Regions from separate parts of the Kitasatospora sp. NPDC050543 genome, predicted to be linked through region 2. Evidence: riboswitches for the same ligand, from Rfam matches in the RefSeq annotation. Region 2 holds a riboswitch; each other region holds the start of a gene.
The links. Region 2 has a riboswitch for cyclic di-AMP ahead of ACIBH3_RS01740 (transglycosylase family protein). Riboswitches for the same ligand answer to the same signal wherever they lie in the genome.

Region 1 (7,702 bases), on a different contig from region 2:
CTGGCCCTTGCGCGGCACCAGCCGCGAGACGCAGACCACCACCGGACGGTCCGCCAGGCCCAGGCGCGCCCGCAGCTCGGCGCCACCGGACGCGGGGTGGAAGGTCCGCTCGTCCACACCCGGCGGCAGCTGCACCATCCGGCCGGCCGCCTCCGGGCCGACGGCGGCGGCGATCCGCGAGCGGGTGTACTCCCCGAGGTACGTCAGCGTGTCGGTGCCCGCGCCGATCCGGCGCAGCAGCTGCCGGGCGCCGGGCAGCTGCGCCCAGGCCGCCTCGTGGCCGTGCGTCATGCCCAGCAGCCGCCCGGCGCCGGCCCGGCGCAGCGCGGGCGCCATCAGGCCGAGCGGGGCGGCGGCGCCGAACCAGACCGAGTCGCACTTCTCGGCCTTGAGGATCTCCGCGGCCCGCCGGGTCACCCGGGGTGTGGGAACCATCACCTTCGTGCGGTCCCGGATGACGGGGAAGGGCTGTTCGGCGTCGAACCGTGCCACCTCGGAGCCGTCCCGCCAGGACGAGGCGTACACCACGACGCTTCCGGCTGGCTGACGCACCGCCATGTTGTGGACGAAGGCCTGGATCCCTCCGGGACGCGGCGGGAAGTCATTGGTGACGATCAAGGTCTTGTGCATCAGGCCACGGCTCGCTCGGTCGGGGGGTGCTCGGTGTACCGCTCGGTGATCCGTACGATAGGTCAACACCACGGCCCACCGGGAACGGAACCCGGCAGGGCAACCGTTTCACCCCGGGGTCTGTCCTAGAGAGCGGCGGGCCCGAGGCCCGGCGGGTGCCCGGCGCCCCGGCCTGCGGCCGGACGGGCGCCGAGCGACGCATCCGGTGGGACGTCCGAGACGAACGAGGGAGCGCAGTGGAGTTGGCCCCGGCCACCGAGCCCGGCAGATCCAGCGGCGCCGAGGGCCCCGGCATCCCGGCCCAGGCCGGCGCGTCCGCCCCGGGCTCCCCCGCGGGCCCCTCGGCGGCCGGCGGGGCGCTGTGGGGCCTCGGTGCGGGCTGGCTGCTCAGCCGGGTGCTCCTGGTGCTCCTGGTGGTCGGCGTGATCCGCATGACCGGCGGGGACATCACCACCGACGTCTGGCTGATCTACCACGGCTGGTACGGCGTCCTGCAGACCGGCACCTTCCCGCTGGACGACGTGACCTGGCAGTACCCGCCGGGCGCGGCGCTGGTGATCATGCTTCCGGGGCTGCTGCCCTGGTCCTACCTGGTGTCGTTCTGGGTCGTCTGCGGCGTGATGGACGCCCTCGCGATGGGTCTGCTGATGCGGGCCGGCCTGCGCAAGGGCCGCAGCTTCACCGGGGCCTGGGTCTGGGTGGCCGGCGTGCCGCTGCTCGGGCCGATGATCTACAACCGGTACGACATCGTGGTCACCGCGATCGCCGTGGCGGGTCTGCTGGCGCTGCTGCGCCGCCCGGCGCTCGGCGGGGTCCTGCTGGGCCTGGGCGGCATCATCAAGATCTGGCCGCTGCTGGCCCTGCTCGGCACCCCGCCCGGGCGGCGCACCCGGCGCTCCTGGACGGCCGCCGCGGCGACCGTGAGCTCGGTGGGCTTCCTGCTGGCGGCCGGGATGAACGGCGCCTTCGAGTTCCTGACCTTCCAGAAGGACCGCGGGATCGAGGTCGAGTCGCTCGGCGCCCTGCCGCTGCACATCGCGCGGATCGCCGGTGGCTGGGACGGCCAGGTGATGATGCACTACGGCTCGGTCGAGATGCTCGGACCGTGGGTCGGCGTCGTCTCCAAGGTGATGGTGGCCGCCACCCTGGCGGGCTTCGGCTGGCTGCTGCTGTGGCGGCTGACGGCCAAGCGCCGCAACAACGCCACCACGTACGACGCGGCGCTCACCGCGCTGCTGATCTTCACCGTGACCAGCCGGGTGATCAGCCCGCAGTACCTGGTCTGGCTGGTCGGGGCGGCCGCCGTGTGCCTGACGGTGCGCGGCACCAGCCAGCGGCCGGTGGCCGTGCTGATCCTGATCGCCACCCCGCTGACCACGCTGGAGTTCCCGGTGCTGTTCAGCTCGGTGGTGGGCAGCGACCCCTGGGCTGTCACGGCCCTGGGGCTGCGCAACCTGCTGCTGCTCGCCGCGGCGCTGCTCTCCTGCGTGCGCCTGTGGCGCTCCACCCGCGGCCCGGCCCCGCTGCCCGCCACCGTGGTGCTCGCCCCGGCGGACGGCCCGGCCACCCCGGCCTACCCGGTGCGCCCGGGCATCGCCTACGAGCAGGACCTGCTGGACGGGATCGACCGGCCCATCGCCGGCGCCGACCGCTGAGCGACGCCCCCGGGGCGGCCCGTGCCCGGACTGGGAAGTCGGCCGGGTCGGCTTCCCACTCCACCGGTGACCGGGCGCCGGTCAGCCGCCGCCGAACAGCCGGCGGGCCTCGTCGATCCACAGCGTGGTGAACTCCCCCAGGCCCGTCCCGAGCTCGCTGCGCAGTACCTGGTCCAGCTGCCGCCCCCGGCCCGCCCCGGCGCCCGCCGCGCCGACGGCCCGATAGAGGGCAACCAGCTTCTGCCGGCCGTAGCGACGGGCGAGCAGGTCGCAGGCGAGCCAGGACAGCTCGTACGCCTGGGAGATCCCGGCGGCACCGGCCGTGAAGTCGGCGTCGGCGGGCAGGGCGGTGGGCAGCCGCCCGGCGGCGACGTCGGCGGCGAGCTCCGGGGCGATCTGGCGGGCGGTGCGGCCGGTGTCCAGGTAGCCCGTCCAGTCGGCGACGCCCTCCGAGAGCCAGAGCGGGGTCCATGCCCGGGTGTCGGCCCGGGTCGCGACATGGGTGGCCTCGTGGGTGAGGACCACCTGCCGGCCGAACGCGCTGAGCCTGCGGTAGGCGTCCGGGTTGATCATCACGCGGTCCGCGGGGGCCTGGTCGGGGGCGCCGGGGGCCGAGCTGGTGACGGCGGCCATGTCGGTGTAGTCGGCCGCCCGGACGTCCAGCAGCCGGGCGAACTGGTCCTCGGTGGCGGGTAGCTCCAGCAGCAGCCGGCCGGCCCAGCCGGTGCCCCAGACCGCGGTGACCGCCGGGACGACCGTCCCGGCGACCGCGGCCACCTCCGCGGGGCCGGTGGCGGCGCCGTCCAGCCCCAGCACCAGGCAGTGCGCACCGGCGGCGGCCCGGACGACGCCCAGGTCCCAGAGCGCCGCCGGGCCGCCGGCCGGCTCCTCGCGCTCCACCAGCCAGCGCCCGCCCACCCGGGCCAGGGCCAGGCGCCGCGAGTAGCGCGCCGGCTGCCCGTCGTAGCCCTCGATCCGCACGGCCAGTTCGGCGGTGACCTCCGGGCCGGCGCCCGGCAGCCCGGCCGGCACCGGGGCGAGGTACTCCAGCCCGGCCAGCGGGACGGCCGCCAGCCGCTCCCGCAGCTCCTGCTGGGCGCCCGCCGCGCCGGCGGTGGCGGTGGCGGCCAGCGCGGCCGCGTCCCGGCCCAGCAGGGCCTTCGCCCGGGCGTCCAGCAGCTCCGTCAGGCCCGGCCCCGGCCCGGTGGCGGACGCCCGGCGGGCCGCCGTCGGGGCGGCCGCCCCCGGCACCGAGAGCTGGGCCAGCCCGCCGGCGGCCAGCAGCAGCGCGGCGCGCCTGGACAGCACCGCGCGGCCCGCCGCGCCGTCGGGGCGGGGCAGGCCGCGTGGGGGCGGGTCGGCACGGCTCAGAGCCGGACCACCCCCGAGACGGGCATCGCGTTGACGCTCTCGTACCGCACCCGGGCGCCCGGGTAGGGGGCGTGCACGACCACACCGCCGCCGGCGTACATACCGACGTGGTGCATGTCCTTGTAGAAGATCACCAGGTCTCCGGGTCGGGCGTCGGCGAGGCTGACCCGCTGCCCGGCGTACGCCTGGGCCTGCGAGGTCCGCGGCAGGGTCACTCCGGCCTGCCGCCAGCTGTAGTACATCAGACCGGAGCAGTCGAAGGTGCGCGGCCCGGTGGCGCCGTAGACGTACGCGGAGCCGATCTTGCTGACGGCTGCGGCCAGCGCGTCGGCGGCCCGGTCGGATGCGGGCGGGACGGTGCCGAGGTCGAGCCGGTCGGTGCCCCTGGTGGCCCGCTGCTCGGCCTCCCTGGCGTCCTGGGCGACCATCCTGGCCCGCTCGGTGGCGCCGAGGCTGTTGAGCAGCTTCTGTGCCTCGTTCAGCCGCTGCTGGATCTGCTGCTTGTTCTCGGCGAGCGAGCGCCGGGCCTCCTCCAGGTCGGCGAGCTTGGCCGAGGTCTCGGCCCGGCGCTGGTCCAGGCGGCGCTGACGCTCGACCACCTCGCGCAGGGTCTCGTGCTCGCGCTCGGCGACCTGATCGAGGCTGCGGGCCCGGGCGAGATAGCCCTCGGGATCGGAGGCCAGCATCAGCTGGACGGCCGGCTCGATCCCGCCGGAGCGGTACTCGGCGGCGGCGACGGTGGCGAGTTCGCCGCGCAGCCGGTTCAGCTCGTCCTGGGCGAGGGCCACCTGCCCCTGGAGCGAGCCGGTCTCGCTCTGCAACCGGTGCTGGTACTCCTGGGCCGCGTTGAACCTCTCCGAGGCCTGCTCGGCCTCCTCGTAGAGCTGCTCGACCTGCGCCTTGACGTCCCGCTTGCTCGGCGGGTCGGCGGGCGAGCCGGGGAGGGCCTGGGCACTGCCACCCGCCGTCACGGCCAGCGCGGTGGTGGCGGCCGCGGTGAGCACCAGCGCACGGGCGAGCGGGTGCGCACCTGGCAGTTGGGTTCGGCGGTGCATCGCCATGCGGCGGCGGCTCCATTCCTGCGGCCCGCCCCGCCACCGCCCCGGGTGGGCGGCCGTACGAGCGGGGTCAGGTGGCAGACGTTAGCGAGTCCGGGCGATCGAGTCCAAACCCCTCCCAACACGAATATTTGACCCAATATCGGACAAGCGGTCGACTGTAGTCCCAAAGCGGCAGGCCCGGCCTCCGAGTGGAGACCGGGCCCGCGAGGTGCCTACCGGGGCGTCAGACGCGCACGATGGCCGAGATCGACATCATCGTGGCGGTCTCGTAGCGCACGACCGTGCCGGTGCGCGGGGCGTGGATGACCTGGCCACCGCCCACGTACAGGGCGACGTGGCTGCCACCGTTGTAGATGATCAGGTCGCCGGGCTGGGCGTTGGCGATGTTGGTGCCGACCCGGGTGCCCGCATTGGCCTGCTCCTGCGAGGTGCGCGGCAGCGAGACACCCGCCTGGGCGTACGCCCAGCCGGTGAGGCCGGAGCAGTCGAAGGTGCTCGGCCCGGTGGAGCCGTACTTGTACGGGGAGCCGAGCTTGGACTCCGCGGCCGCGATGGCCGCGGCGGCGCGCGAGCCGGCCTGGGCGGTGCTCGGCGCCGGAGCGGAGGCGGCGGGAGCCTTGGCCGCGGGGGCCGAGGTGTCCTGCTTGGCACTCATGTCGGTGCGGGCGGCGTCGCGCGAGGCCCGGTCGGCCTCGGCCTTCGCGGCAGCCTTGGCGGCTTCGGCCTTGGCCTTCGCCTCGGCGGCGGCCTTGGCCTCGGCGGCGCGCAGCGCCTCGCGCTCCTGCTCGGTCAGCGTGTTGAGGAGCTCCTGGGCCTTGGCGAGCTTGCTCTGGATCTCCTCCTTGCTCGCCCTGAGCTGCTGGGTGGTGCCGTCCAGCTCGGCGAGCTTGGCCTGCGCCTCGCCCTTGTCCTGGTCGAGCTTGCGCTGCTGCTCCTGGAGCTGCTTCAGGGCGTCGCTCTGCGAGCTGCCGACCTGGTTGAGCGAGCCGGCCTGGTTCAGGAAGTTGTCCGGGCTGGTGGAGAGCATCAGCTGGACGGTCGGCGAGATGCCGCCGTTGCGGTACTGCTCGGCCGCGAGCTCGGCCAGGCCGCCCTGGAGCTCGGTCACCTCGGACTGCTGACGGGCCACCTTGTCCTGGAGCTCGCCGACCTGCTTCTGCAGTTCCTGCTGCTTGACCTGCGCACCGTTGTACTTGTCGGTGGCGACCTCGGCCTGCTCGTTGAGCTGGTCGACCTGCTCCTTGACCTGGTCCTTGGTGGGCGTCGGGTCGGCGTGCGCACCGGACTGCGCGGAGATCGCGACGGCGGCGGCAGCGGCCGCGGTCATGATCGACACACGGGTGCGACTGGCAGGCTTGGGACGACGATGGGACGCCACGAAGGCGGGCTCCTTCTTCCTACGTCCGCCTACCGGGTGAGCTGACGGGTTCGGGCTGGAAGAGACGCCCTACGACGCCTCACCGTCCGCTCCCGCGGCCGGCCTGGCGCCGATTCACCCCGAGGAACATGGTTCCCCGGCTCCGGTCCACAGCACCCCCGCAGGGGCTTCCCCGTAGGGCAGGCGAGCTGCCCCGCTGCTTCACGGACTCGGCGGTAACCCCCGCCGCCACCCGGGATGGGTGATCGACTGTGCGGTGGTTCAGGGCCTGACCCTAGTAACGAAACCGTGATCCGTTCAAATCCTTGTCAGTAAAAAGTCTGAATGACGCCGTAGCATTCCGGGGAATCTGACCATGTGTGATCACGCACCCACTCAGAGCTGACTGATTCTCACCATGTGGCCACCGACACCCGACCGGGGTGACCCAGATCACAGTGCCCCGACTCCGGGGGCCGGGCGTGTCGGAAGACCGGGATGACCGGTGATGTGGCGAGCAGGCAGCAAATGTCCGGATTGGACGAGTTGCTGGCGGAAGGTCAGGGCGGGCGGTCAGACCCGGCGGATGCTGTTGATCTGCATCGCGTCCGCCTTCATCACCTTGACCACGTCACCGGTGTGCGGCGCGTGCACCACCAGACCGTTGCCGATGTACATACCGACGTGGCTGCGGTCCGGGCGGTAGATGATCAGGTCGCCCGGCTGGGCCTCGGCCAGCGAGGGCACCCGGGCGCCGACGTTGCCCTGCGCCTGCGAGGTCCGCGGCAGCGAGACACCCGCCTGCGAGTACGCCCACACCATCAGGCCGGAGCAGTCGAAGGTGCTCGGCCCGGTGGCGCCCCAGACGTACGGGGAGCCCTGCTTGCTCATCGCCTTGGCGACGGCCGTCCCGGCGTAGCCGGCGGCCTGCGGCAGGGCCGTCAGGTCGGCGCGGGTGGAGTCGCGCGAGGCGCGGTCCTGCTGCTGCTGGGCCTGCTGCAACGCGGCCCGGTCGGCGGCGCTGAGCGAGTTCAGCAGCGCCTGGGCGTCCTTCAGCTTCGTGTTGACGTCGGTCTTGGCCTGGTTCAGCTCCTTGGTGGTGCTGTCCAGGGTGGCCAGTACGGCGGCCGCCTCGATCTTCTGCTGGTCCAGGCGGCGCTGCTGGTCCTGAAGGCCCTTGAGCGCGTCGGTCTGGGTCGTGGTGGCCTGCTGGACGCTGGAGGCCTTCTGCAGGTAGCCGTCCGGGTCCGAGGCCAGCATCAGCTGGACGGAGGGGTCGATGCCGCCGGTGCGGTACTGCTCCGCCGCGACCTCGGCCAGGCCCACCTGAAGCTGGGTCATCTGGTCCTGACTGCGGGCCACCTGGTCCTGGAGCTGGTCCGACTGCTTGCGCAGCTGGTCCGCCCGCTCCTTGGCGCCGTTGTACTTCTCCGCCGCCTGCTCCTGCTCCTCGTTCAGCTGGTCGATCTGGGCCTTGACCTCCTCCTTCTTGGAGGGGTTCGGCGCAGCGTGGGCACTGACCTGGGCGGAGAGGGCGACCGCGGTCGCTGCGGCAGCGGTGAGCACGGTCACCCGTGCACGGCTCGGCTGCTTCGGACGGCGGTGGGAGGCCAAGGGACCGGCTCCTT
Region 2 (7,702 bases):
GTCGGAGAGGGAGACGATCCGCTCGCCGCCGGGCCCGGCGACGCAGAACAGGTCGATCGGCCCGAGGTGCTTCTCGGTGGTGTCGACGAGGGCGGCGACGTCGCTGGGCCGGTGGATGTCGGCGCACACGCCGACGACCGGGCAGCCGGTCCGGTCGAGCTCGGCGGCGAGGTCCTCGGCGACCCCCGGGTGCTGGTCGGCGATCAGCACGCCGTTGGCGCCGGCGGCCGTGAACCGGCGGGCCAGGTCGGCACCCGACCCGCCGCTGAGTACCGCGATGACCACCACTGCCCCGGCTACTCGCATGGTGCGCTCCTTCCTGGGGGCGACACCGCACCGGCGCCCACCAATGTCCAGTCGGAGGGATCGTAGACACGGCACGACCCTCCGCAACAGGGATTACCCCGCAGGTGACCAGGCTCACCCCTCCCCGCCAACGGATACGGTCAAGACATGCCAGATCAGCCCAGCCCCGATCAGCCCGCCGGCGCCCAGCCGCCCCTCTTCACGTGGGAGTTCGCCGCGAACCCGTACCCCGCGTACGCGTGGCTGCGCGAGCACGCGCCCGTGCACCGGACCACGCTGCCCAGCGGTGTGGACGCCTGGCTGGTCACCAGGTACGCGGACGCGCGGCAGGCGCTGGCCGACAGCCGGCTGTCCAAGAACCCGGCGCACCACAGCGAGCAGGCCCACCGCAGCGGCCGGGTGGGGATTCCGGGTGAGCGCAGCGCGGATCTGATGACGCACCTGCTGAACATCGACCCGCCGGACCACACCCGGCTGCGCCGGCTGGTGTCCAAGGCCTTCACCCCGCGCCGGGTCGCCGAGTTCCAGCCGAGGGTGCAGCAGCTGACCGACCGCCTGATCGACTCGTTCGCGGCGCGCGGGTCGGCGGACCTGATCCACGAGTTCGCCTTCCCGCTCCCCATCTACGCGATCTGCGACCTGCTGGGCGTACCGGAGGAGGACCAGGACGACTTCCGGGACTGGGCCGGCATGATGATCCGCCACGGCGGCGGTCCGCGCGGCGGGGTCGCGCGGGCGGTGAAGCGGATGCGCTCGTACCTGCTGGAGCTGATCCACCGCAAGCGGGCGGACCTCGGCGACGACCTGATCTCGGGGCTGATCCGGGCCAGCGACCACGGGGAGCACCTGACCGAGAACGAGGCCGCGGCGATGGCCTTCATCCTGCTGTTCGCGGGCTTCGAGACGACGGTCAACCTGATCGGCAACGGGGTGTTCGCGCTGCTGCGCCACCCGGAGCAGCGGGCGCTGCTGCAGTCCTCGATCGCGCGGGGGGAGCAGGGGCTGCTGGGGACGGCGGTCGAGGAACTGCTGCGCTACGACGGACCGGTGGAGCTGGCCACCTGGCGGTTCGCGACGAGCCCGCTGACGATCGGCGGGGTGGACATCCCGGTCGGTGATCCGGTGCTGGTGGTGCTGGCGGCGGCCGATCGCGATCCGGCCCGGTTCGCGGCCGAGAACACCCTCGACTTGGCCAGAAAGGACAACCCGCACCTCGGTTTCGGCCACGGAATCCACTACTGCATCGGCGCGCCGCTGGCCCGGCTGGAGGGTCAGGCCGCGCTGGCCACACTGCTCACCCGACTTCCCGATCTTCGTCTCGCCGCCGACCCCGATGACCTGCGCTGGCGTGGCGGTCTGATCATGCGAGGGCTTCGTGAACTTCCCGTGGCATTCACCCCTGAGGCCTCGCGGGCAACAGGGGTGTCACGCGGACGGCGTGTCGATCGACCTGCGTCAGAGGCGATCTGAATGCGGATCAATCCGGACATACTTGTACCGTTTGTGGACGATCAATCGACTGTCGTAATTTCTATGTGATGTCTGCGATATGAGCTTGTGATCGGTATGAGGATCCGTCTAACCTCCGTGGAGCTCGCAGTGCGAGCCCCGAGCGTGGAACGCCGAGTCCTGCCCGCCGCGTTTCGGGAAACCGACCAGACCCCTGGGCAGGGGCGGGGGAACCAGGTTTGTTGCCGTCCCCACGGCTTGGGGTGAAGCCGCAGGCGCGGGAAGAGATTCCCGCTCCACGCGGCCGGGCCACCTCCCGGTCCGAACCCGACAGCTCACCTCGCAGGCGGGCGGAGAGGGACACCGACATGCTGTTCGCTGGTAATGGCCGTCACCGTCGTCGCACCCAGACCGAGAAGGCGATCGCCGTCGCCGGAGTGACCGGCGTCGGACTCGCGATGCCGCTGCTCAGCGCCACCGGAGCCCACGCAGCCGACGTCTTCACCTGGGACGCCGTCGCGCAGTGCGAGAGCGGTGGCAACTGGAGCATCAACAGCGGCAACGGCTTCTACGGGGGGCTGCAGTTCACCTCCAACACCTGGAAGGCCTACGGCGGCAACCAGTACGCCGCGCAGGCGCACCAGGCGTCGAAGGGCCAGCAGATCGCCGTCGCCGAGAAGGTCCTCGCCGCGCAGGGGCCCGGCGCCTGGCCGGTCTGCTCGGCGAAGGCGGGGCTGGCCAAGGGCGGCGCCGCCGCCCAGGTCGACACCGGCTCCGCGGCCTCGTCCTCCTCGGACGCCTCGCCGGCCGCCGTCCAGCCCAAGCCCGCGGACGCCCCGGCGGACACTCAGCAGGCGGAGCCCAAGGTCGACTCCAAGCCGATCCGGCCGAGCGCCCCGAGCTCCGCCCCGGTCTTCTCCGGCAAGGCCGGCTGGGACGAGGACGCGAAGGTGTACTGGTACCAGAACAACGGCGCCTGGTACTGGACCAGCCACCAGAGCGTCTACAGCCAGTTCGCCGGTGACTCCAGTGCCCCGCCCACCTCGCTGCCCCCGGCCGCGTCCACCGACGAGCGCGCCGCCGAGCCCGAGGCGCAGCCCGTGGCCGAGTCCGCCGCCGCGCCGGTCGCCGCGCCCGCGCCCGCGCCGGTGCAGGCCAGCGTGTCCGACCCGGCGAGCGCGCCCGAGGCCGCGCCCGCGCCGGCCGCCCATGACTACACCGTCCGCTCCGGCGACAACCTCTCCGCCATCGCCGGCGCGCAGCAGGTCGCCGGCGGCTGGCACGCGGTGTACGACGGCAACCGCGACACCGTCGGTGACAACCCGGACCTGATCCTCCCAGGCCAGGTCCTGCACCTGGGCTGACGGCCAGGTCCCGGCCGGGCGCGATACGGCCGTGACACGGCGGCGCCGCGGTTGCACCGCGGCGGTGCTCTGACTGCAACGCGACTGTGGCGCACGGGCCGTACCGGGTTCGCCCCGGTACGGCCCTCGGCGGGGCTCCCGGTGCCTCCCGTGGGGCAACCAGGTGAACTACCGGCGGGTAGCCGGGCCACACCCTGAGACGGAACCTGGGCCAGCGTGGCCCGGCGGGCCCGTGCCGTTAGGCTCTGGTCGAAACGACTCCGCAATCGTCCGCTGACGCCACACCTGTCCGTAGGACCTGCTTCCGCATAGGAGATGCCTCGTGCCGTCCATTGATGTCGTCGTAGCCCGTGAGATTCTCGACTCCCGTGGCAACCCCACGGTCGAGGTCGAGGTCGGTCTCGACGACGGCAGCACCGGCCGTGCCGCTGTCCCGTCCGGCGCCTCCACCGGCGCCTTCGAGGCGCTGGAGCTGCGCGACGGTGACAAGAACCGTTACTTCGGCAAGGGCGTGGAGAAGGCCGTCCTGGCCGTCATCGAGCAGATCGGCCCGGAGCTGGTCGGCTACGACGCCACCGAGCAGCGCCTGATCGACCAGGCCATGCTCGACCTGGACGCCACCCCGGACAAGTCCTCGCTCGGCGCCAACGCCATCCTCGGCGTCTCGCTCGCCGTGGCGCACGCCGCCTCCGAGGCCTCCGACCTGCCGCTGTTCCGCTACCTCGGTGGCCCGAACGCGCACGTGCTGCCCGTCCCGATGATGAACATCCTCAACGGTGGTTCGCACGCGGACTCCAACGTGGACATCCAGGAGTTCATGATCGCTCCGATCGGCGCGGAGTCCTTCTCCGAGGCCGTCCGCTGGGGCGTCGAGGTCTACCACACCCTCAAGGGCGTCCTGAAGGAGCGCGGCCTCTCCACCGGCCTGGGCGACGAGGGCGGCTTCGCCCCGAACCTGGACAGCAACCGCGAGGCGCTGGACCTCATCACCGAGGCCATCAAGAAGGCCGGCTACGTCCCCGGCAAGGACGTCGCGCTCGCGTTGGACGTCGCCGCCTCCGAGTTCTACAAGGACGGCGCCTACCAGTTCGAGGGCAAGGCGCTCTCGGCCGAGGAGCTCATCGCGTACTACGCCGAGCTGGTCGCCGCGTACCCGCTGGTCTCCATCGAGGACCCGCTGGACGAGTCCGACTGGGACGGCTGGAAGTCGATGACCGACAAGCTCGGCGACAAGGTCCAGCTGGTCGGTGACGACCTGTTCGTGACCAACCCGGCCCGCCTGGCCAAGGGCATCGAGACCGGCACCGCCAACGCGCTGCTGGTCAAGGTGAACCAGATCGGCTCGCTGACCGAGACCCTGGACGCCGTCGAGCTGGCCCAGCGCAACGGCTACCGCTGCATGATGTCGCACCGCTCCGGCGAGACCGAGGACGTCACCATCGCCGACCTCGCCGTCGCCACCAACTGCGGCCAGATCAAGACCGGCGCCCCGGCCCGCTCCGAGCGCGTCGCCAAGTACAACCAGCTGCTGCGCATCGAGGAGATCCTCGACGACGCCGCCGAGTACGCCGGCCGCGGCGCCTTCCCCCGGTTCCGCCACGAGGGCTGAACCCTTCGGTAGCGCGCACGCCCGACCGGTGCCCCGCCTGTTCACCCCGTAGGGTGGGCGGCGGGGCACCGTCGCGACCAGGAGGGGATACGGGAGATGGCAGGCTGGAGGATTCCGGGCTTGGCGGCTCGGCCGAGGTTCACCAGCCGCGCGACCGTCCTCGTGCTGGTGCTCTGCTCGCTGGTGGCGATCCTCGCGTACCCGGCCCGCCAGTTCGTCTCCCAGCGCTCCGAGATCTCCGCCCAGCGTGCCCGCGCCGAGCACGCCAGGCAGCGGGTCGAGCAGCTGCGCAGCGAGAAGGCCCGCTGGCAGGACCCGGAGTACGTCAAGGCGCAGGCCCGTACCCGGCTGCACTACGCGATGCCGGGGGAGACTCCTTTCATCTCGGTCGATCCCGCCACCAGGACCTCCGCCGCCCTGCCCGCCCCGACCGACGCCGGCGCCTTCGGGCCGGTGAAGGCCGCCAAGCCCTGGTACGCGAGCGTCTGGGACTCCGTCGACGCCGCCGACTCGGCCGCCAATGCCCCCGCCCCTGCTCCAGCTAGAGACAGCTCTCCCCATGACCACTGAGAACACCCCCGCCGTTCCCCCCGTCGCCGACGCCGACGTGGCGGCCATCGCCGCCCAGCTCGGCCGTGTCCCGCGTGGCCTGCGCGGTGTCGCCCACCGCTGCCCGTGCGGCAACCCGGACGTCGTCGAGACGGCGCCCCGGCTCGCGGACGGTACGCCGTTCCCGACCCTCTACTACCTGACCTGCCCCAAGGCCGCCTCGCTGATCGGCACCCTGGAGGCGGACGGTGTGATGAAGGACCAGACCGCCCGGCTCGCCGAGGACCCGGAGCTGGCCGCCGCGTACGAGAAGGCGCACGAGGACTACATCGCCCGCCGGGACGCCATCGAGGTGCTGGAGGGCTTCCCCAGTGCCGGCGGCATGCCGGACCGGGTGAAGTGCCTGCACGTGCTGGTCGGCCACTCGCTGGCCGCCGGGCCCGGCGTCAACCCGCTCGGCGACGAGGCGATCGGCATGCTGGAGGACTGGTGGGCCAAGGGCCCGTGCGTCTCCGCCGCCGAGGTGGAGGCCGCCGGCGCCCGGGTGGCGAAGAACCGGGCCAAGGACGAGGACCACGCCGCCGTGATCGCCGCCAAGGAGCGGCTCGCCGCCGAGCGTGCGGCCAAGAAGCGCGCGGCCGAGGAGGCAGGCGAATGAGCACCACTCGCGTCGCGGCGATCGACTGCGGCACCAACTCCATCCGGCTGCTGGTCGCCGACCTGGACCCGGAGACCGGCGAGATCACCGACCTCGACCGACGGATGATCATCAACCGGCTCGGCCAGGGCGTCGACCGTACCGGCCGGCTCGCCCCCGAGGCCCTGGAGCGCACCTTCGCGGCCTGCCGCGAGTACGCCGAGGTGATCGGCGCGCACGGCATCGGCAAGGACCGGATCCGCTTCGTGGCCACCAGCGCCTCGCGGGATGCCGAGAACAGCGCCGAGTACGTCGACGGCGTCCGCGACATCCTGGGCGTCGAGCCCGAGGTGATCAGTGGGGACGAGGAGGCCCGGTTCTCCTTCGTCGGTGCGACCAAGGAGCTGACCGGCGGCCAGTTCCCCGCCCCCTACCTGGTCTTCGACCTGGGCGGCGGCTCCACCGAGTTCGTGCTCGGCACGGACCACGTGGAGGCGGCCCGCTCGGTGGACATCGGCTGCGTGCGGCTCACCGAGCGCCACTTCGACGGCGCCGAACTGCCCACGCTGGGCCAGATCTCGGCCGCCAAGGCGCACATCAGGGACGAGCTGGACAAGGCCGCCGAGATCGTCCCGCTGACCGCCGCGGCCACCCTGGTGGGCCTGGCCGGCACGGTCACCACGGTCGCGGCGATCGCGCTGGATCTGCCCGCGTACGACTCCGAGCGGATCCACCACTCGCGGATCTCGCGCGAGCAGGTCGCCGGGATCGCGGGGCAGCTGCTCACCTCCACCCACGACGAGCGCGCGGCCATCCCCGTGATGCACCCGGGCCGGGTGGACGTGATCGCGGCCGGCGCCCTGGAGCTGCTGGAGATCATGCAGCGGACCGGCGCCGCCGAGGTGGTCGTCAGCGAGCACGACATCCTGGACGGCATCGCCTGGAGTATTGCCCCCTGAGCCCCTTCGGGACTTACCTTCCGGCCCCGGGACGCCGCTCGCGCGCCCGGGGCCGAGGCGTCTGCGGCGCGCCGCGAGAATGTTCGTGAATTTCTTCACATGGCGATCCGGTCTTTCGGGGTGCCCGGCTGCCCGCTACGTCCGATATGTGGGACTGAAGGCTGTGCTCGACGGTGAGCCGCTGGATCGCAGGTCGGTTCGCCGCTGTGCTGATGGAATCGAAATGGTGGCCGGGAACCCGGGCCGCACAAGGATCGTTGCTGCTCACGACGGCCGTCCGAACGGATGTGCTCACGCCCGGGTGGCCCCGGTGTGAGGATGGCGACCGGTCCGGCCCAAAGTGGGCGCGTAGTGTAGCACGGGGTGTCCAGAGTCCTGTGACGGGCCTCACGAAGAGCGCTCCGGACGGTGCTGGATACTTTCGGATATGAGCACCACGGAGCGTCCTCGCATCCTCATTGTCGGCGGTGGTTACGTCGGCCTGTATGCCGCGATGCGCATCCTCAAGAAGATGCGCTACGGGGAGGCGACCGTCACGGTCGTCGACCCACGGTCGTACATGACGTACCTGCCCTTCCTCCCCGAGGCGGCCGGCGGCAACGTCGCGCCTCGCAACCTCGTTGCCCCGCTGCGCAGCGCCCTCAAGCAGGCGGAGGTGCTCACCGGTCACGTGACCGGCGTGGACCACGCCCGCAAGGTCGCCACCATCGCGCCGCTGGCCGGCGAGTCCTACGAGCTGCCCTTCGACTACCTCGTCGTGGCCACCGGCTCGGTCTCCCGCACCTTCCCGATCCCCGGCCTCGCCGAGCACGGCATCGGCATGAAGACG
Region 3 (7,702 bases), on a different contig from region 2:
AGGGACAGCGCGACCACGCCGAGCAGCTGCCCGTCCACGATCATGGGCAGCGCCACGATCGCGACCATGCCGGTGCCCATTCCGACGCTGTCGTTGGGGTACTCCACGCTGGTGCGTTCGGGGCTGAGCAGGTAGGGGCGGCGCAGTCGCAGCGCCATCGCGGCGGGCAGCTCGCTCGCCGGGTCGAGGACGCCGTAACGCTCGTGGGCCCAGTCGGGGAGTCCGTGCGAGGCGGTGAGCCGGAGCATCCCGGCCGAGTCCAGCAGGTAGACGGCCGAGCCCTCACCCGTGATCCAGCCGGGGCCCTCGCCGAGGATGGTGCCGAGCAGCTCGGCGGCACTGTTGCAACGCAGCAATAACCGGACGCACCGCATGGCGCTGCGGGCGCCGGGGTTGGTGCGGGGGGTCCCGTTCCCGTCGTCGGAGGGAGGGAGCCAGGGCGAGGTCAGGTCCATCGGGATACCCGGCCTTTCCGCTCCCGGGGAAGCTCGATCCCGTCTCGTACTGAATTCCTAATATCCTATTTCGCTTGGCCGGGGAATGGGTCAACCGCGACCGCCCCGTCGGGCTGCCCGGCGCAACGGCTGACGGAACGGCTGACGGAACGGCCGGGTGACGGCCGCACGGGAGACGGCGGCGAGGGGCATCGGCCTGCGGGGTGGCCTGCGGGCGCGCTCGACCCGACACCCGGCGGCCGAACGCCTCAGGAGCTCGGCCAGACCCGCAGCCCGCCCGTCAGCAGCCCGATCAGCCGGTCCTGGGTGACCGCCGGGTCCTCCGCCAGCTGGAACGCCCCGCCGATCGAGAGCGAGGCGAAGCCGTGGGCCAGCGAGCGCACCGCCCGGGCCGCGTGGATCGCCTCCGAGCCGTCCAGCCCGTACTCGCGTAGCACCGCGATGATCACCCCGACCAGCCGCCCGGCCGCCCGGGTCAGCTCGTCGTCCGGCTGCGGTGCCTGCGGCAGGGCGTTGTAGCGGTGCGGGTACTCGGTGGCGTACGCGGTGTAGGCGCGCAGCACCGCCGCCACCGCGTCGTCCCCGCTGCGCCCGACGGCCGCCTCGGCCAGCCGGTCGGCCAGTTCCTCGGTGACGCGTACCGCGAGCAGCCGGCGCAGCTCGGCCAGGCCGCCGGTGACGTGCTTGTAGAGCGAGGGGGTGGCGACGCCGGCCCGGGCGGCGACGGCGGCCAGGGTGAGGGCCTCGGGGCCCTGCTCGTCGATCAGGCCGAGGGCGTGGGTGACGACGCTGTCGGGGGTCAGTCCGACTCGGGGCATGGGGGACCTCCGTGGTGCGAGGGGGGTGGGGTGCGCTCACGCCGGCCCGTGGCGGGTGCGCCGCGCCTGTACGCGTGGCCGGCGCGTGGCCGTGTGGCCGTGGGTGACCCGTGGGACGGGTGACCGGGTGACCGGGTGAGGGCAGATGAGGGCGGGCGACGGCGAGGCGAGCCCGTGGGACCCGCCCGGGCCGCCGAGGACCCTACGCGAGCTCGCGCAGGAACGGGACCAGTGCGTCGGCCGTGGCCTGCGGGAACTCCGCCATCGGGTAGTGCCCGGCGCCCTCGATCATCACCTTACGTGCCTTCAGGGCGGAGGCCTGCCGGTCGGCGACGGCCTCGGGCTCGGGGAAGTCGGGGTCCTTGGTGCCCATCACGACCAGCGCGGGGCAGCTCACGGCCTCGCTCCAGCCGACCGGCGAGGAGTCACCCTGGGCGTAGGCCCGGGTCGCGGCCTTGCGGCCGGGGGTCCGCAGGGCGACGACCAGCCCCGCGACGTACTCCTCGAAGTCGGCCGGCTTGGCGGTGGGGTACGCCATCTTGCGCAGGTAGTAGCCCCAGACGGAGGGGAAGCGGACGAGGGCCGCGCCGAGTGCCTTCACCGTGAGGCGCTGGAAGGCGTTCTGCGGCAGGTTCTCGATGAAGGCGTCCAGCAGGACGATCCCGGCGACCCGCTCGGGGGCCAGCCCGGCGACCTTGACCACGCTGGCTCCGGCGTAGGAGTTGCCGGCCAGCACGGCGCGCTCGATGCCGAGGTGGTCCAGCAGTGCGAGGGCGTCGATGGCGATCGCGGCGGGGGAGTAGTCGTCCCAGGCGATCGAGGACTCGCCGAAGCCTCTCAGGTCGAGGGTGATCACCCGGTGGCCGGCCGCGACCAGCAGCGGGCGCAGGTGGCGGTAGACGGTGCGCGAGTCGAGCATGCCGGGGAGCAGCAGGACGGGGGCGCCGGCGCCGTGCGCGGTGCTGCCGGGCCCGGCGCCGGTGTCGTCGCCGGTGTCGTCGAAGGCGAGGCGGCCGCCGGGGAGCGAGAGGTACTGGGTCGCGGGGATGGTGGAGCTGGACATCGCGGGCCTCCTTGGCCTCTTGGCCGTGCCATCAACGAAATGCCGATAGCCACAAAGCTAAGGCTAATAGCCTTAGTCGTCAAGGATGGCGCGATGGTTCTCTGTCGCGATCGCCGGAGCCGAGGCCCGGGTCCTCGGGTGCTCCGGGTGCTCGGGTGCCTGGACCCTCGGTTCCCGGGCGCCCGGGCTCCCGGGCTTACGGGGCTGCTGCGGTGCTGCGGTGCTCAGATCCCGTCCACCTTGAACGGGTCGTGCTCGGCCAGCAGCTTCTCCAGTCGGGCCTGGTCCACGCGGGTGACGATCTCGGTGCTCTCCTGCCGGTCACGGATGACCTTGGCGAGCGTGAACGAGGAGGTGATGGTGTACAGCAGGCCGACTGCCAGGAAGGCCCGGGTCCAGGAGTCCACCGGCAGGTAGGCGATCCCGGCCGCGAGGGCGATCGAGGAGAGGGCGAAGGACAGCACGGCCTGGACGAAGTATGCGGCCGTGGTGCGTGACTGCATCGGTGTGCTCATGCCGCAAGACTCGCCAACTCCGTTGCCACACACATGAGTACGCGTACTCACTTCACCGGGTGGTTCGTTGACGTACGCTCACGTTGGGTAGTGCGGGGATGGGGTGGTGACGGTGCACAGTGGTGTCAACCGCCTCAAATCACCCATCCCGTCCCGGAAGGATCGAACTGCACCTCCCGATTGGCTTGGAATCATGGGCTCCTAGGATTAACGTTTGATAACGCAGCGCGGTCCTGAACGCCGTACCCACGCGGCACCGTGCGCCGTCGCTTAATCCCGACGACCTGCCTTCGGACAGGTCGGGGAGCCGGGGAACCATGTTCCTTGGGGTGAATCGGCCAGGCCCCGGCCAGGCCGTAGGAGACCTTCCTGCTCCGAACCCGTCAGCTAACCCGGTAGGCGCGAAGGAAGGAAAGGAGCGCGCCTCCGTGGCGTCGTCGCACTCCCCGGCACACCTGCCCGGCACCGGAGCCGGTACCCAGCTGCTCGACCACCCGTGGCCCTCGGCCACCCAGCACCACGACGCGCCGTACACCGACGCGCAGTACGCCGAGACGTCGTACGAGGCGCCGTACGCGGCCGAGGCCTCCGCCGCTCCGGCCGCGCCCGCCGTCCCGTCCTTCGGCCAGCCGTTCGGCTCGTCCTTCGGCCAGCCTCTCGACACCCCGGGCGAGTCGGCCCCGGAGAGCGCCGACGTCAACCGGCACCGGATGCCCCGCCAGTCCCGCGGCGCCGGCCCGCTGCTCGGCGTCACCGCGGTGGCCGCCACCCTCGGCGCCACCGGCTTCGCCGCCGCGACACCCGCCGCCGCGCCCGCCATCGCGGCCCCGGACGAGGCGCCCGTCTCGCTCTCCGCCGACCCCGACCCCGGCCTCGCGCTCGCCGCCCGCATCCAGTTGCAGGCCGACAGCCAGCGCACCGCCGCCGAGGAGAGCGCCCGGATCCAGGCCGCCAAGGAGGCCGAGGCCAAGCGCGCGGCGCAGCAGCTGGAGGCCGAACGCGCGGCCGAGGCCGCCGAGAAGGCCAAGCTGGCGGCCATCAAGCTGCCGATCGCGGACTACGAGCTGACCGCGCACTACGGCCAGAGCGCCTCGTACTGGGCCCACCTGCACACCGGCCTGGACTTCGCCGCCTCCACCGGCACCCCGGTGATGGCGGTCGGTGCCGGCACCATCACGTCGGCCGGCTGGTCCGGCTCGTACGGCTACCGGATCATCCAGACGCTGCCCGACGGCACCGAGATCTGGTACTGCCACCTCTCCTCGATCCTCCGGGCCTCCGGCAAGGTCGTCCCGGGCCAGCAGATCGGCAAGGTCGGCGCCACCGGCAACGTGACCGGCCCGCACCTGCACGTCGAGGTCCGCCCCGGCGGCGGCGCGCCGGTCGACCCCGAGACCTGGTTCCAGCAGCACGGCATCACGCCCTGACGGAGGGCGTGCCCCACACGTGAGGGTCGCCGCGCCGGCCCCGGCTCGCACGCCGGGACCGGCGCGGCGGCGTTCGGCGACGCGGGGCGTAGCGGTGCTCCTCGGGCATCACGCGACCAGCTCGAACCAGACGATCTTGCCCTTGCCGCACCGGTTGTAGCCCCAGCGGGTGGCGAGCCCGGCCACGATCAGCAGGCCCCGGCCCGAGGTGGCGAACGGCTCGCCGGGCGGGAGCGGTCGGGGGACGGGGAGGTCGGGGGAGTCGTCGTAGACGTGGACGCGCAGGCGGTTGCCGGTGAGCGCGATCGAGACGACCGGGGTGCTGCGGCCGTGCCGATGGCTGTTGACGTAGAGCTCGCACAGGACGGTCTCGGCGTCGTGCACGAGGTCCGCGTGCCAGCCACCGTCGACCATGAGGTCGCGCAGGAGGAGCAGCGCGGGCGTCCAGTCGGGCGGCGGTGTGGTGTTCGGAGGCGTGGAGACTCGCATGGATCCCCCTCGATGGGTGGACGGAGTGCACACGTGGGCGGATTGTCACCGTGAACGAGTCCGGCGCGCGGCTGGCAGTGCCGTGGACGGATGCTCTGCGGTCCCGGGGCAGCCGGTACCTACTGCCGGCGAGGAGAAGGGTTACTGACGCTCCGTCCGGTGAGCTGACTGTCACCGAAGGTAGGGCAGTAGGTGCCAACGTTGCAACCGACTTGGTCAAGCTGCCTAAACTTCTGCATATGGAGGGCGGCGGCAAGCCGGGGGCCGGGTGGCGTCCACGCCGGGTCGCGAGCCACACTGCGCAGACAGAGGGAGGGCGGGCGTGGGACTCAGGGCGGAAATCAGTGAACGGCAGCGTCGATTCGGCGAGGAACTGCGGCGCCTGCGCATGGCGGCCGGCCTGTCCGCACCGGAGATGGGCATCAAGATTGGCATGAAGGGGCCGGCGGTCAGTCATACGGAAGCCGGACGCCTCGGTATCAACCTTGAGCGCCTGGACACCTGGCTCGATGCGTGTGGCTGCGACGACCTGGAGTTCCGGGCCGCGCTCATCGCGATGGGCCGGAGCACAGGGAAAGGCTGGTGGAGCACCTACAAGGGCGTCATGAACGCCTCGGCGCTCGACCTGGCGGAGTCCGAGGCCGCCGCCATCTCGCTCGACAGCTACGAAACGCTGCTGATTCCCGGTCTGCTCCAGATCGAGCCCTACGCCGAGGTCATTCTCAGCGGCGACCCGGACAAGGTCCGGTTCCGTCTCGACCGCCAACACGTGCTGGTCGGCCCGGATGCTCCGCCGCTGCACGCGGTGGTGCACGAGGCGGCTCTGCATGCCATGTACGGGGGTTCGGCGGTCATGAAGCGGCAGCTGGACCATCTGGTGGAGATGAGTGAACTCCCCCAGGTCACCATCCAGATCCTGCCGTTCAGCTGTGCCGAATACGCATCGACCGACACCACCTTCATGATGCTGGGCGGCGCGCACGATGAGCTGGATACGGTCCTGATGGAGCATCCCGCGGGCTCCGTCTATCTCGGGGCGCCCGAGGCGATCGCTGCATATCGCGAGAAGTTTGCTCGGCTCAAAAGCCTGGCGCTACCGCCGCTGGATGCCAGTCCTTCCTCGCGGTCGCACGCGGAGCGTGATTCGTGGGGGCTGATCCAGCACATCCGCTACACACTCTAGGGAAGGCATCCATGTCTCAGCTCACCTGGCAGAAGTCGAGCTTCAGCGGAGACCAGGCCAACTGTGTGGAAATCGCTTCCGAGGACGGCGTGATCTACATCCGGGAGTCGGATGATCCGGCGAGCGTCGTCTCCACCACCAGGGCCAAGCTTGACGCCTGGATCCAGGGCGTAAAGGCGGGCGAGTTTGACCACTTCACCGCCTGAGCTGCAGTAGTACGTGGCCCCTCGTCACTGGGCGAGGGGCCGCAGGTATGCCTCAAGGTGCCATCCTTGCAACATTACTTACCGTGGCCTACCGTAACGATGCGCACATCCGGCGCGGCGGGCCGATCGGCACAGCCATGCCCAAGGCGCTTTGTGCCCCGGCGACTTGATTCGGGGCATCCCTACCTCCTCCGAAGCGGGAGAGCGCCGTGGATCCCGATCTGCCGAGTGACCTGCCATCCGTCGGCGACCTGCTGGCCGCAGGGTTCGCGGCCACCCTCTTCGCCGTCCAGACCGTCTTCGAGGAGCTGGCCGGACCGGGCCTCCCCGCCGCCGCCGGGCTCGCGCGGGTTGAAGCCGATGCTTTCGACTGGCCCGCCCTGGTCGAACTCGTCGACCGGCTCGCCCTCCTCGCCGACGAGCGGGAGGCCGCCGCCGCGCCGGGCATCCTCGCGGCCAACGACGCCCACCGGCTGCTGTTCCTGGCCAAGCGGATCGCCTACCGCGAGGGCGCCGGCCGCAACGCTGGCTGCAGCCCGGCCCGCGTCGCCCTCCGGCGCCAGGTCTGAGCGGCCGGACCTGTGAGCGGCCCGGGCCCGGGTGCTTCGACCCGGGTCTCCCTCGCGTGGGGGAGGCGGATCCTGCGGGAGAGCGATCTCCGTGGTCGGGCGTTCGGCCAGAGTTGTGCCAGGCGGGAGGTAGTGGGCCCGCCGGGCTTTGGAAGAGATCTCGGGGGAACGCCATGGGGACGACGGCAGCACGACGCGGACGGCGGCACGGTTGGGCGGGGTACGTCGCCGCGGCGGCGGCCCTCGCGTACGCGGCGCCGCACTTCTGGTGGGGCGCCGGGATCGGCGCCACCTTCCCCGGCGACTTCGCCGAGGCCCCGCACGGCACTTGGGAGGCGGCGATCGGCTACTGGGGAATGGGCGGCGTCGCGGTGCTCGGCGCGGTCGTCGCGCTCGCCCTGGTCCGGCCGTGGGGCCGCCGGCTTCCACGCCGTCTGCTCGCCGTTCCGGTGGCGATCGCCTCGGTGGCCATGACGCTCTGGGGCTTCACCTACTTCGCCCTGCAATACCTGCTCGCCGCCGAACGGGTCGTCTCCGCTCCGGCCTTCGCCGCCAAGGACGCGCACCCGCAGGCCGCTTGGGGGCTCTTCTGGTACGCGCTGTTCGTGACATGGGGCGTCATGCTCGGCGCCGCCGCCTGGAACCGTCTTCGCGGCGGGCGCATCCGTTGCGCGTGCGGCCAAGGCGCCGTAGCGCCGACCGGTTGAGGATCGAGGGGGACTCGCGGGCAACGGACGATCTGACGGACGCCCGCTGGCGGACCTGGGCGGAGCCCCGGCACGCCGGGCTGGTGACGCGCTACCGGCCGGAGCCCGCGCGACTGCCGCCGCTGCCGCATGCCGCTCGGAGCGGAGCCGGGAGTTCAAGGAGCGAGCCCGGCCCACTCCTTGAACTCTTCTACCGCAGCTGCGCCTCAGGCGGCGATCTTGCCGGCGGCCAGGAGGGCGTTCAGGGAGGTGCGCTGGACGTAGGTCAGC
Region 4 (7,702 bases), on a different contig from region 2:
ACCTGCACCTGTTCGCCCCGGAGCAGCCCGACTTCAACTGGGAGAACCCGGCCGTCGCCGACGAGTTCCGCTCGATCCTGCGCTTCTGGCTCGACATGGGCGTCGACGGCTTCCGGATCGACGTCGCCCACGGCATGGTGAAGGCCCCCGGCCTGCCCGACCTCGGCTCGCACGACCAGCTCAAGCTGCTCGGCAGCGACGTGATGCCGTTCTTCGACCAGGACGGCGTGCACGAGATCTACCGCACCTGGCGCCGCATCCTCGACGAGTACCCCGGCCAGCGGATCGGCGTCGCCGAGGCCTGGACCCCGACGGTGGCCCGTACCGCCAACTACGTCCGCCCCGACGAGCTGCACCAGGCCTTCAACTTCCAGTACCTGGGCACCCACTGGGACGCCGGGCAGCTGCGCGAGGTCATCGACGTGTCGCTCGACTCGATGCGCCCGGTCGGCGCCCCCAGCACCTGGGTGCTCTCCAACCACGACGTCACCCGGCACGCCACCCGCTTCGCCAACCCGGCCGGCGGCACCCAGATCCGTACCCCCGGCGACCGCGAGCTCGGCCTGCGCCGGGCCCGCGCCGCCAGCCTGCTGATGCTCGCGCTGCCCGGCTCCGCCTACCTCTACCAGGGCGAGGAGCTCGGCCTGCCGGACGTCACCGACCTGCCCGACGAGGTCCGCCAGGACCCGTCGTTCTTCCGCAAGGCCGGCCAGGACGGCTTCCGCGACGGCTGCCGGGTCCCGATCCCGTGGTCCGGCACCGAGGCCCCGTACGGCTTCGGCCCCACCCCGGGCGGCCCCAGCTGGCTGCCGCAGCCCGCCTCCTGGGCCGAGCTGAGCGTCGAGGTGCAGAGCGGCGACCCGACCTCCACGCTGGAGCTCTACCGCAGCGCCCTGGCGGTCCGCCGCGAGCACCCCGCGCTCGGCGCCGGCACCGAGGTGACCTGGCTGGACTCCCCCGAGGGCACGCTCGTCTTCCGTCGTGACAGCGCCGAGGGCTCCTTCGTCTGCACCGTGAACGCCTCCGCCGAGCCGGTCCGGATCGCGACGCCGGGCCGTATCATGCTCTCCTCCGCCGACGCCGTCGGCACGAGCGAGCCTAAGGACGGTGCGGTGGACGGATGGACGGTCCTGGCGGCGGACAGCACCAGCTGGTGGGCGGTCTGACATGGTTGCAATAGGCTCTGGGATCGTGACTACGGCGCGACTCTCAGACATCGCGGCGCAGGCGGGGGTCAGCGAAGCCACCGTCTCCCGCGTACTCAACGGCAAGGCGGGCGTCTCCGCCACCACCCGGCAGACCGTGCTGGCGGCGCTGGACGTGCTCGGCTACGAGCGCCCCACCCGGCTGCGCCAGCGCAGCGCCGGCCTGATCGGGCTGATCACCCCGGAGCTGAGCAACCCCATCTTCCCGGCCCTCGCGCAGGTCATCGAGCAGGTGCTCAGCCGGCACGGCTTCACGCCGGTGCTCTGCACCCAGACCCCGGGTGGCGCCACCGAGGACGAACTGGTGGAGATGCTGGTCGAGCGCGGTGTCGCCGGCATCGTCTTCGTCTCGGGTCTGCACGCGGACACCACCGCCGACCACGACCGGTACGCCAAACTCACCGGCCGGCAGGTCCCGTTCGTCCTGATCAACGGCTACAGCGAGCGGTTCTCCGCCCCGTTCATCTCGCCGGACGACCGCTCTGCGATGTGGATGGCCGTCCAGCACCTGGTCGAACTGGGCCACGAGCAGATCGGCCTGGCCATAGGGCCCAGGCGCTACGTTCCGGTGCTGCGCAAGGTCGAGGGTTTCACCGCCGCCACGAAGGAACTGCTCGGCCTCACACAGGAGCAGGCCGAGGCCATGGTCCACCACACCCTGTTCAGCGTCGAGGGCGGCCACGCGGCTGCCGGCGCACTGCTGGACAAGGGCTGCACGGCGATCGTCTGCGGCAGCGACATGATGGCGCTCGGCGCGATCCGGGCGGTGCGCCAGCGGGGCCTGTCGGTGCCGCAGGACGTCTCGGTGGTCGGCTTCGACGACTCGCCGCTGATCGCCTTCACCGAGCCGCCGCTGACCACCATCCGCCAGCCGGTCGAGGCGATGGCCATCGCCGCCGTCGACGCCCTGCTGGAGGAGGTCGGCGGAAACGCCGCGCAGCGCGGGGAGTTCATGTTCCAGCCGGAGCTGGTGATGCGCGGCTCCACCGGCGCCCGGCCGGGCCGCGGGGAGTGAACCCCAGGCCGTGAGCCGAGCCGTGAAGGCCCCCGGAGGATCCTCCGGGGGCCTTCACGCTGCCCGGGCGCGCCGCGCTGCCCCGTGCCCGCACGGGACGCGGGAAGCGGCCTCCCAGGGCCCGTCCGCCATGCGCGTCGGTCAGGCGCGCGCGGGGCATCGTCGGAGCGGCCCTAGCCCTCCTGGACGGGCGGCTGCTCCTGGGCGAGGCGCTGCCCGTCGGCGGCCTCGGTGGTGCGGCTCTCGGTGCGCCGCCCCCTGGCCAGGTAGTCGCGGACGATCAGCTCGATGGCGTCCTGCGGGCTGGCGGTACCGGAGAGCAGCATCACGTCGATCGCGAGATTGGCGTCGAGCGTGACGGTGACCTGGGCCATGGTGACTCCTCCTCGGGTGCTGAGCAGCAGCATGCCCGGAGGTCCAGCGTTTGACCATGGCCCGGTGGGACCGGTACGGCCCGGTGTTGATGGGTACGCCGCGGCCCCCGGGGAGAGCGAGCAGACTCCTCCCGGGGGCCGCGGCGTACCGCGCCGCTGGGATCAGACCCGGCCGGCGAAGTCCGGGGCCCAGTTGGCGATGGTCTCGACCCTGACGCCCGCACTCGGGTTGGCGGCCTCGACGTAGCTGCCGTTGCCGGTGTAGATCGCGACGTGGTAGACGCCCGAGTCGCTGCCGTTGTTGGACCAGAACAGCAGGTCGCCCGGCTGCAGCTTGTCCAGCGACACGTGGGTGCTGGCGGCGGCCTGGTCGGCGGCGACGCGCGGGATGGAGATCCCGGCGGCACGCAGCGCGGCCTGGGTCAGACCGGAGCAGTCCCAGCCGCCGTTGCCGGTGCCGCCGTAGATGTACGCCTGGCCGACCTTCGACTGCGCGAAGGAGACCGCGGCGGCCTTGCTGCCGGTCGCGGTCTGGGCCGAGGTGGTCGCGGCGGCCTTGGTGGCGGTGGCGGCGGCCGGCTTGGTCTCGGCCTTGGCGGCGGGGGCGGCGGAGCGGTTGAACCAGTCGAAGTGCTCCGCGTCGGCCTTGTCGTCACCGAGGGACAGGTGCTGGCCCGGGTAGATGACGTTCGGGCCGTCGGTCAGGACGGACTTGTTGAGCTCGTACAGGCGCTCCCAGCCGCCCTGCACGTTCTCCTTGTCGGCGATGGAGGAGAGCCAGTCGCCGGCGATCACGGTGTAGCTGGAGGCGTGCGCACCGTGCTGCTGCGACCAGGACTTGCCGGTGCCCTGGTCGCTCTTGGCGGGGGCGGCCGGGGCCTTGGCGGCCGGGGCGGCCGGGGCCGGGGCCTTGGCGGCGGGGGCGGCCGGAGCGGCCGGAGCTGCCGGAGCGGTGGTGTCCAGGACGGGCGCGGGGCCGCCCTTGGTCAGACCGGCCTGCACGGAGCAGACGGGCCAGGCGCCGGGGCCCTGCTCGGCGAGCACCTTCTCGGCGATGGTGATCTGCTGCGCCTTGGTGGCCAGGTTGGCCTGCGAGGCGTACGCGGTGCCACCGAAGGCGGCCCAGGTGCTGGAGGTGAACTGGAGGCCGCCGTAGAAGCCGTTACCGGTGTTGATGGCCCAGTTGCCGCCGCTCTCGCACTGGGCGACCTTGTCCCAGGTGGCGACGGAAGCGGCGGAGGCGGTGCCGGAGGCGAGGCAGGGGATCGAGAGGCCGACGCCTGCCACGCCGACGGCGGCGATCAGGCGGCGGGTGCGGCTGGACAGACGGGTGCCGTTGGTGGGCAGCATGAAGAAGCGTTCCTCTCCCACGCCTGCGAGGTGAGCTGTCGGATTCGGGCTGGAGTTGCCCGGCCGTACTGAGCACGGCTTCACCCCTAGCCCTGAACCGGTGTGGGACCGGTCCGGGGCGGCTTACCTGGGTCCCCCGCGCCTGCCGTGGTGCGTTTTCGCGCTGCCAGCGCACCCGACGGCAGGCCTCGGCGTTGCGGGTGAACTGGGCCCGTGTGACCACGAGCGGCAGCACGTTAAGCAGACTTAAGTTCAAACTGCAAACATGTGTGAGCTTGCTCACGAGGCCTCCGCAAGATCGCGACAGAGTGTCCGACATGATCAGAAACGGGCGGTTTCCAACAAGCCCCTTGCGGTCGGCGAGATCTGCCTATGCTTCAGGAGTCAGCGCATGACGCAGCCGTCTGGGGGGAGGGCTACGAGGCCATGGTCGCGAGTGACGAGCGGAACACCGGGGGCGGGCCGGCCGGCGGGACCAATGGCCCTGTCGCCGGGGCCGGTGCGGGCCGGCCGCTGCGACGGCGGACGATGATCCGCTGGCTGGCCGTCGGTAGCGCCCTGGCGGCGGTCTCCGGCGAGGAGCTGCTACGCCGTTCGCTGAGCGGGCGCGACGCCCACGAACCATCAGTCGGACCCCCCGCCGCCGGCTCCGGGCACCCCGGCGCGGACCCCGGGCACACCCACGGCGGCCCGCCGCCGGCGGCGGGGCAGTCGCCGCCCGCGGTGGACGAGAGTGGGCGCCGGTGGTCCGATCCGGCCGGCTGGGGTGGCTCGGTGCCGGGTCCGCGCAGCGCGGTTCGCATCGCAGACCGGGTCATTCTGGACATTGACCTGGAAATCGGATCAATCGTCATCGAACCATCAGGCGTGCTGGTCTTCGCCTCCGACCGCACGCTCACCCTGAGCTCGGCGGGCAACGTCGAGGTCCGCGGCGCGCTCGCGCTCGCCCCCGCCGGCACCGCCACCCACACCCTGCGCTTCCCCGCCGTCGACGAGCGCCGCTTCAAGGGCGACGGCATGAGCGTCCTGGACACCGACACCGGCCTCTGGGTCACCGGCGCCGGCTACCTGCGCCTCGACGGTGCCCCCCGTGCCGCCTGGGTCCGCGCCGCCGCCGCGCTGAAGGCGGGGGACACCACCATCGAGCTGGCCGCCGCCCCGGCCGGCTGGCAGCCCGGCGACGAACTCGCAGTCACCCCCACCGCCGCCCCGAGCGAGGCGGACTTCTCCACCTCCTACGACCTGCGCACCATCAGGACCGTCAGTGGAAACACCGTCACGCTGGACGTGCCGCTCGCCCACGCCCACCCCCGGGTGGCCACCGGAGGCGGCGTCACCCTCGGCGCCGAGGTGCTCAATCTGACCCGCAACGTCCGCGTCGAGGGCACGGCCGGCGGCCGGGCCCACATCCACCTGACCAGCTCCCGCCCGCCCGACGTCCGGCACGCGGCACTGCGCTGGCTCGGCCCGCGCACCGACACCCGCGAGAGCTGGCAGGGCCCGCAGGGCGCCACCCCGGTCACCGCGCCCGTCGTCGGCCGCTACGCCCTGCACTTCCATCTGCTCGCCGACAGCAGCCGGGGCACGGTCGTCGAGGGCGTGGTGGTCCGCGACGCGGGCAACCACGCCTTCGTCCCGCACGGCAGCCACGGCATCACCTTCCGCAGCTGCGTCAGCCACGACACCTGGGAGGACGCCTACTGGTGGGACGGCCCGCTGGACACCCGCACCCCGCAGGGCCCCTCCGACGACATCACGTACGAGTCCTGCGTGGCCTCCCGCACCGTCTTCGAACCCGCCCCCCGCGCCTACCGGCTGACGGGCTTCAGCCTCGGGGCCGGCAGCGGCGGCCGGGCGGTGGACTGCGTCGCGGTCGGCGTCCAGGGCGCGACCGGGGCCTCCGGCTACGAGTGGCCGGAGACCAGCGAGGGCGTCTGGACCTTCGAGCGCTGCCTGGCCCACAACAACCTGCAGGACGGCATCTTCGTCTGGCTCAACGCCGAGCACCACCACGTGGTCACCCAGTTCGTCGGCTACCACAACGGCGGCTGGGGCATCGAACACGGCGCCTACCTCAACGACTTCGACTACACCGCGAGCGTGCTGTACGGCAACGCCGCCGGGGGAGTGGCCCTGCACTCGCTGGGACGCGACAAGGGGACGGTCTTCGACGGCCTGCTGATCGACGCCGCCGGGCAGTCGGACTACGCCGTCGCCACCGCCCGGCACCAGCTCGCCGGTGAGAGCGTCACCTTCAGCCGCTGCCGGCTGACCGGCTATCGCCGGGCCGGCATCGCCTTCCAGGCCGACCAGGAGGGCCGGCCGGACGACATCGCGGTGCTGGACTGCGAGTTCGCCGGCCCGGCCGGCAGCGAGCTCTGGCTCGACCCGCAGTCGTCGGCGCCGAAGAGCATCGTGCTGCGCCGGGCGGGCGAGGCCGGCGCCGTGCAGGTGCGCAAGCCCGGGGCGGGCGGCACCGCCGTGCCGCAGTGGAACGCCGCCACGACGCCGGCCCCGGCGGTGGCGGGCGGCGCCCGTCCCGTCCTGCTGCCCGCGCTGGCCCTCAAGGACGCCGCGGCGTCCACCAGCCGGCTCACCGCCGGATCCTGAGTCCCGCAGCCCGAGGGCCGGGCGGCGGCGCAACGCGAAAGGGGTTCCGGGCGGACCCGGAACCCCTTCGGCGCGAACGAGCCGACTACTCGGCCGACTGCTCCTCGGCCGGCCCGGCCTGCTCGGCCTCCGCGGCGGCGAGCTCGGCCTCGGCGGCCGCCAGCTCCCGCTCCAGCGCGGCGAGGTAGGTGGAGGCGACCAGCTGGCCCACCGTCGGGTAGGCGCCGAGCGGGGCCGCGCTGGGGCAGCCGGTCTCCTCGGCGGCGGTCGCGAGCAGCTCGGGGTCGGCCTCCGGGCCGATCACCAGCGGGGCCAGCGCCGGGCGCTCCGAGCCGGTGGCCCGCAGGTGCTCGACGGCGGCCGCGACCGAGCCGGGGACGTCCAGGGCGGCGGAGACGACCGGCACGGCGAGCCGGGCGGCGAGCAGCACACCGGTGATCCCGGCCGCGGCGGCGGCCTCCTCGCCACCGACGGTGGTCAGCACCACGCCGTCCGCCGAGGTCGCGATGGCGAAGAGCCTGGCCCGGTCGGCGCGGGCGAGCCCGGCCTCGGACAGGCGGACGTGGACGGCCTCGGCCAGCAGCGGGTGCGGGCCGAGCACATCGGTGACGGTGGATCCGGCGGCGGCGGCGAGCTCGTTCAGCTCGGCGAGGAAGCCGTGCGGGCCGGGCAGCAGCGGAACCACCACCGGCGCGGGCATGCCGGCCTCGGCGGCCTGCGCGAGCAGGTCGGCCACGGTCGGGGCGTCGGTGGGGCTCTCGCCGGAGGCGTCCGGAAGGTAGCCGGCGGCGGTCTCGACGCCGGACTGCTCGCTGCGGACGATCGACAGGAGCTCGTCCACGACGGAACGGGACTCGGGTCCGGCGGTCGCGGGCACGGCGAGCACCAGGGCCGGGGAGCCGGCCGGGATCTCGGGGCGCTCGGGTCGGCGGTGGCGCCCCCGCGCACGGGAGCCTGGCGTACGGACGGGCAGTGGCGCGCCCGGGATGGCTGCGGTGCTCATGGCGGAGATCGTAGGACATCAGGCCGGGCTACCTGCATTCGGCTGCCGGGAATGCGAGGTCAGTGCCCCCGCAATTGGGACATAGCTCAGCAAATTGGTCCGCATAATCACGTCGGGCCGCACGGGTGTGAACCGCCGCAAGTCC

Region 1: it holds a riboswitch for cyclic di-AMP, as region 2 does, so the genes downstream of both, ACIBH3_RS17985 (NlpC/P60 family protein) here and ACIBH3_RS01740 (transglycosylase family protein) in region 2, are expected to answer to the same signal.
Region 3: it holds a riboswitch for cyclic di-AMP, as region 2 does, so the genes downstream of both, ACIBH3_RS22565 (M23 family metallopeptidase) here and ACIBH3_RS01740 (transglycosylase family protein) in region 2, are expected to answer to the same signal.
Region 4: it holds a riboswitch for cyclic di-AMP, as region 2 does, so the genes downstream of both, ACIBH3_RS29435 (transglycosylase family protein) here and ACIBH3_RS01740 (transglycosylase family protein) in region 2, are expected to answer to the same signal.

Annotation. Positions count from the first base shown of each region.
Region 1 covers NZ_JBITGZ010000013.1:57,594-65,295, forward strand. The annotation lists gene ACIBH3_RS17965 (glycosyltransferase family 4 protein) at 1-630, opposite strand, end outside; gene ACIBH3_RS17970 (glycosyltransferase 87 family protein) at 867-2,285, shown strand; gene ACIBH3_RS17975 (hypothetical protein) at 2,367-3,593, opposite strand; gene ACIBH3_RS17980 (NlpC/P60 family protein) at 3,653-4,717, opposite strand; gene ACIBH3_RS17985 (NlpC/P60 family protein) at 4,941-6,044, opposite strand; cyclic di-AMP (ydaO/yuaA leader) riboswitch at 6,106-6,260, opposite strand; gene ACIBH3_RS17990 (NlpC/P60 family protein) at 6,648-7,688, opposite strand.
Region 2 covers NZ_JBITGZ010000001.1:414,589-422,290, reverse strand. The annotation lists gene ACIBH3_RS01750 (SDR family NAD(P)-dependent oxidoreductase) at 1-306, opposite strand, end outside; gene ACIBH3_RS01745 (cytochrome P450) at 454-1,776, shown strand; cyclic di-AMP (ydaO/yuaA leader) riboswitch at 1,949-2,118, shown strand; gene ACIBH3_RS01740 (transglycosylase family protein) at 2,124-3,119, shown strand; gene eno (phosphopyruvate hydratase) at 3,442-4,728, shown strand; gene ACIBH3_RS01730 (septum formation initiator family protein) at 4,849-5,298, shown strand; gene ACIBH3_RS01725 (DUF501 domain-containing protein) at 5,288-5,935, shown strand; gene ACIBH3_RS01720 (exopolyphosphatase) at 5,932-6,873, shown strand; gene ACIBH3_RS01715 (NAD(P)/FAD-dependent oxidoreductase) at 7,301-7,702, shown strand, end outside.
Region 3 covers NZ_JBITGZ010000018.1:129,838-137,539, forward strand. The annotation lists gene ACIBH3_RS22545 (SpoIIE family protein phosphatase) at 1-356, opposite strand, end outside; gene ACIBH3_RS22550 (TetR/AcrR family transcriptional regulator) at 704-1,273, opposite strand; gene ACIBH3_RS22555 (alpha/beta fold hydrolase) at 1,476-2,336, opposite strand; gene ACIBH3_RS22560 (YiaA/YiaB family inner membrane protein) at 2,561-2,851, opposite strand; cyclic di-AMP (ydaO/yuaA leader) riboswitch at 3,109-3,267, shown strand; gene ACIBH3_RS22565 (M23 family metallopeptidase) at 3,280-4,278, shown strand; gene ACIBH3_RS22570 (ATP-binding protein) at 4,387-4,767, opposite strand; gene ACIBH3_RS22575 (helix-turn-helix domain-containing protein) at 5,090-5,950, shown strand; gene ACIBH3_RS22580 (DUF397 domain-containing protein) at 5,962-6,156, shown strand; gene ACIBH3_RS22585 (hypothetical protein) at 6,366-6,725, shown strand; gene ACIBH3_RS22590 (DUF3995 domain-containing protein) at 6,899-7,432, shown strand; gene ACIBH3_RS22595 (hypothetical protein) at 7,639-7,702, opposite strand, start outside.
Region 4 covers NZ_JBITGZ010000033.1:15,337-23,038, reverse strand. The annotation lists gene ACIBH3_RS29450 (glycoside hydrolase family 13 protein) at 1-1,166, shown strand, start outside; gene ACIBH3_RS29445 (LacI family DNA-binding transcriptional regulator) at 1,168-2,220, shown strand; gene ACIBH3_RS29440 (hypothetical protein) at 2,394-2,594, opposite strand; gene ACIBH3_RS29435 (transglycosylase family protein) at 2,757-3,965, opposite strand; cyclic di-AMP (ydaO/yuaA leader) riboswitch at 3,950-4,107, opposite strand; gene ACIBH3_RS29430 (hypothetical protein) at 4,371-6,554, shown strand; gene ACIBH3_RS29425 (sirohydrochlorin chelatase) at 6,640-7,557, opposite strand.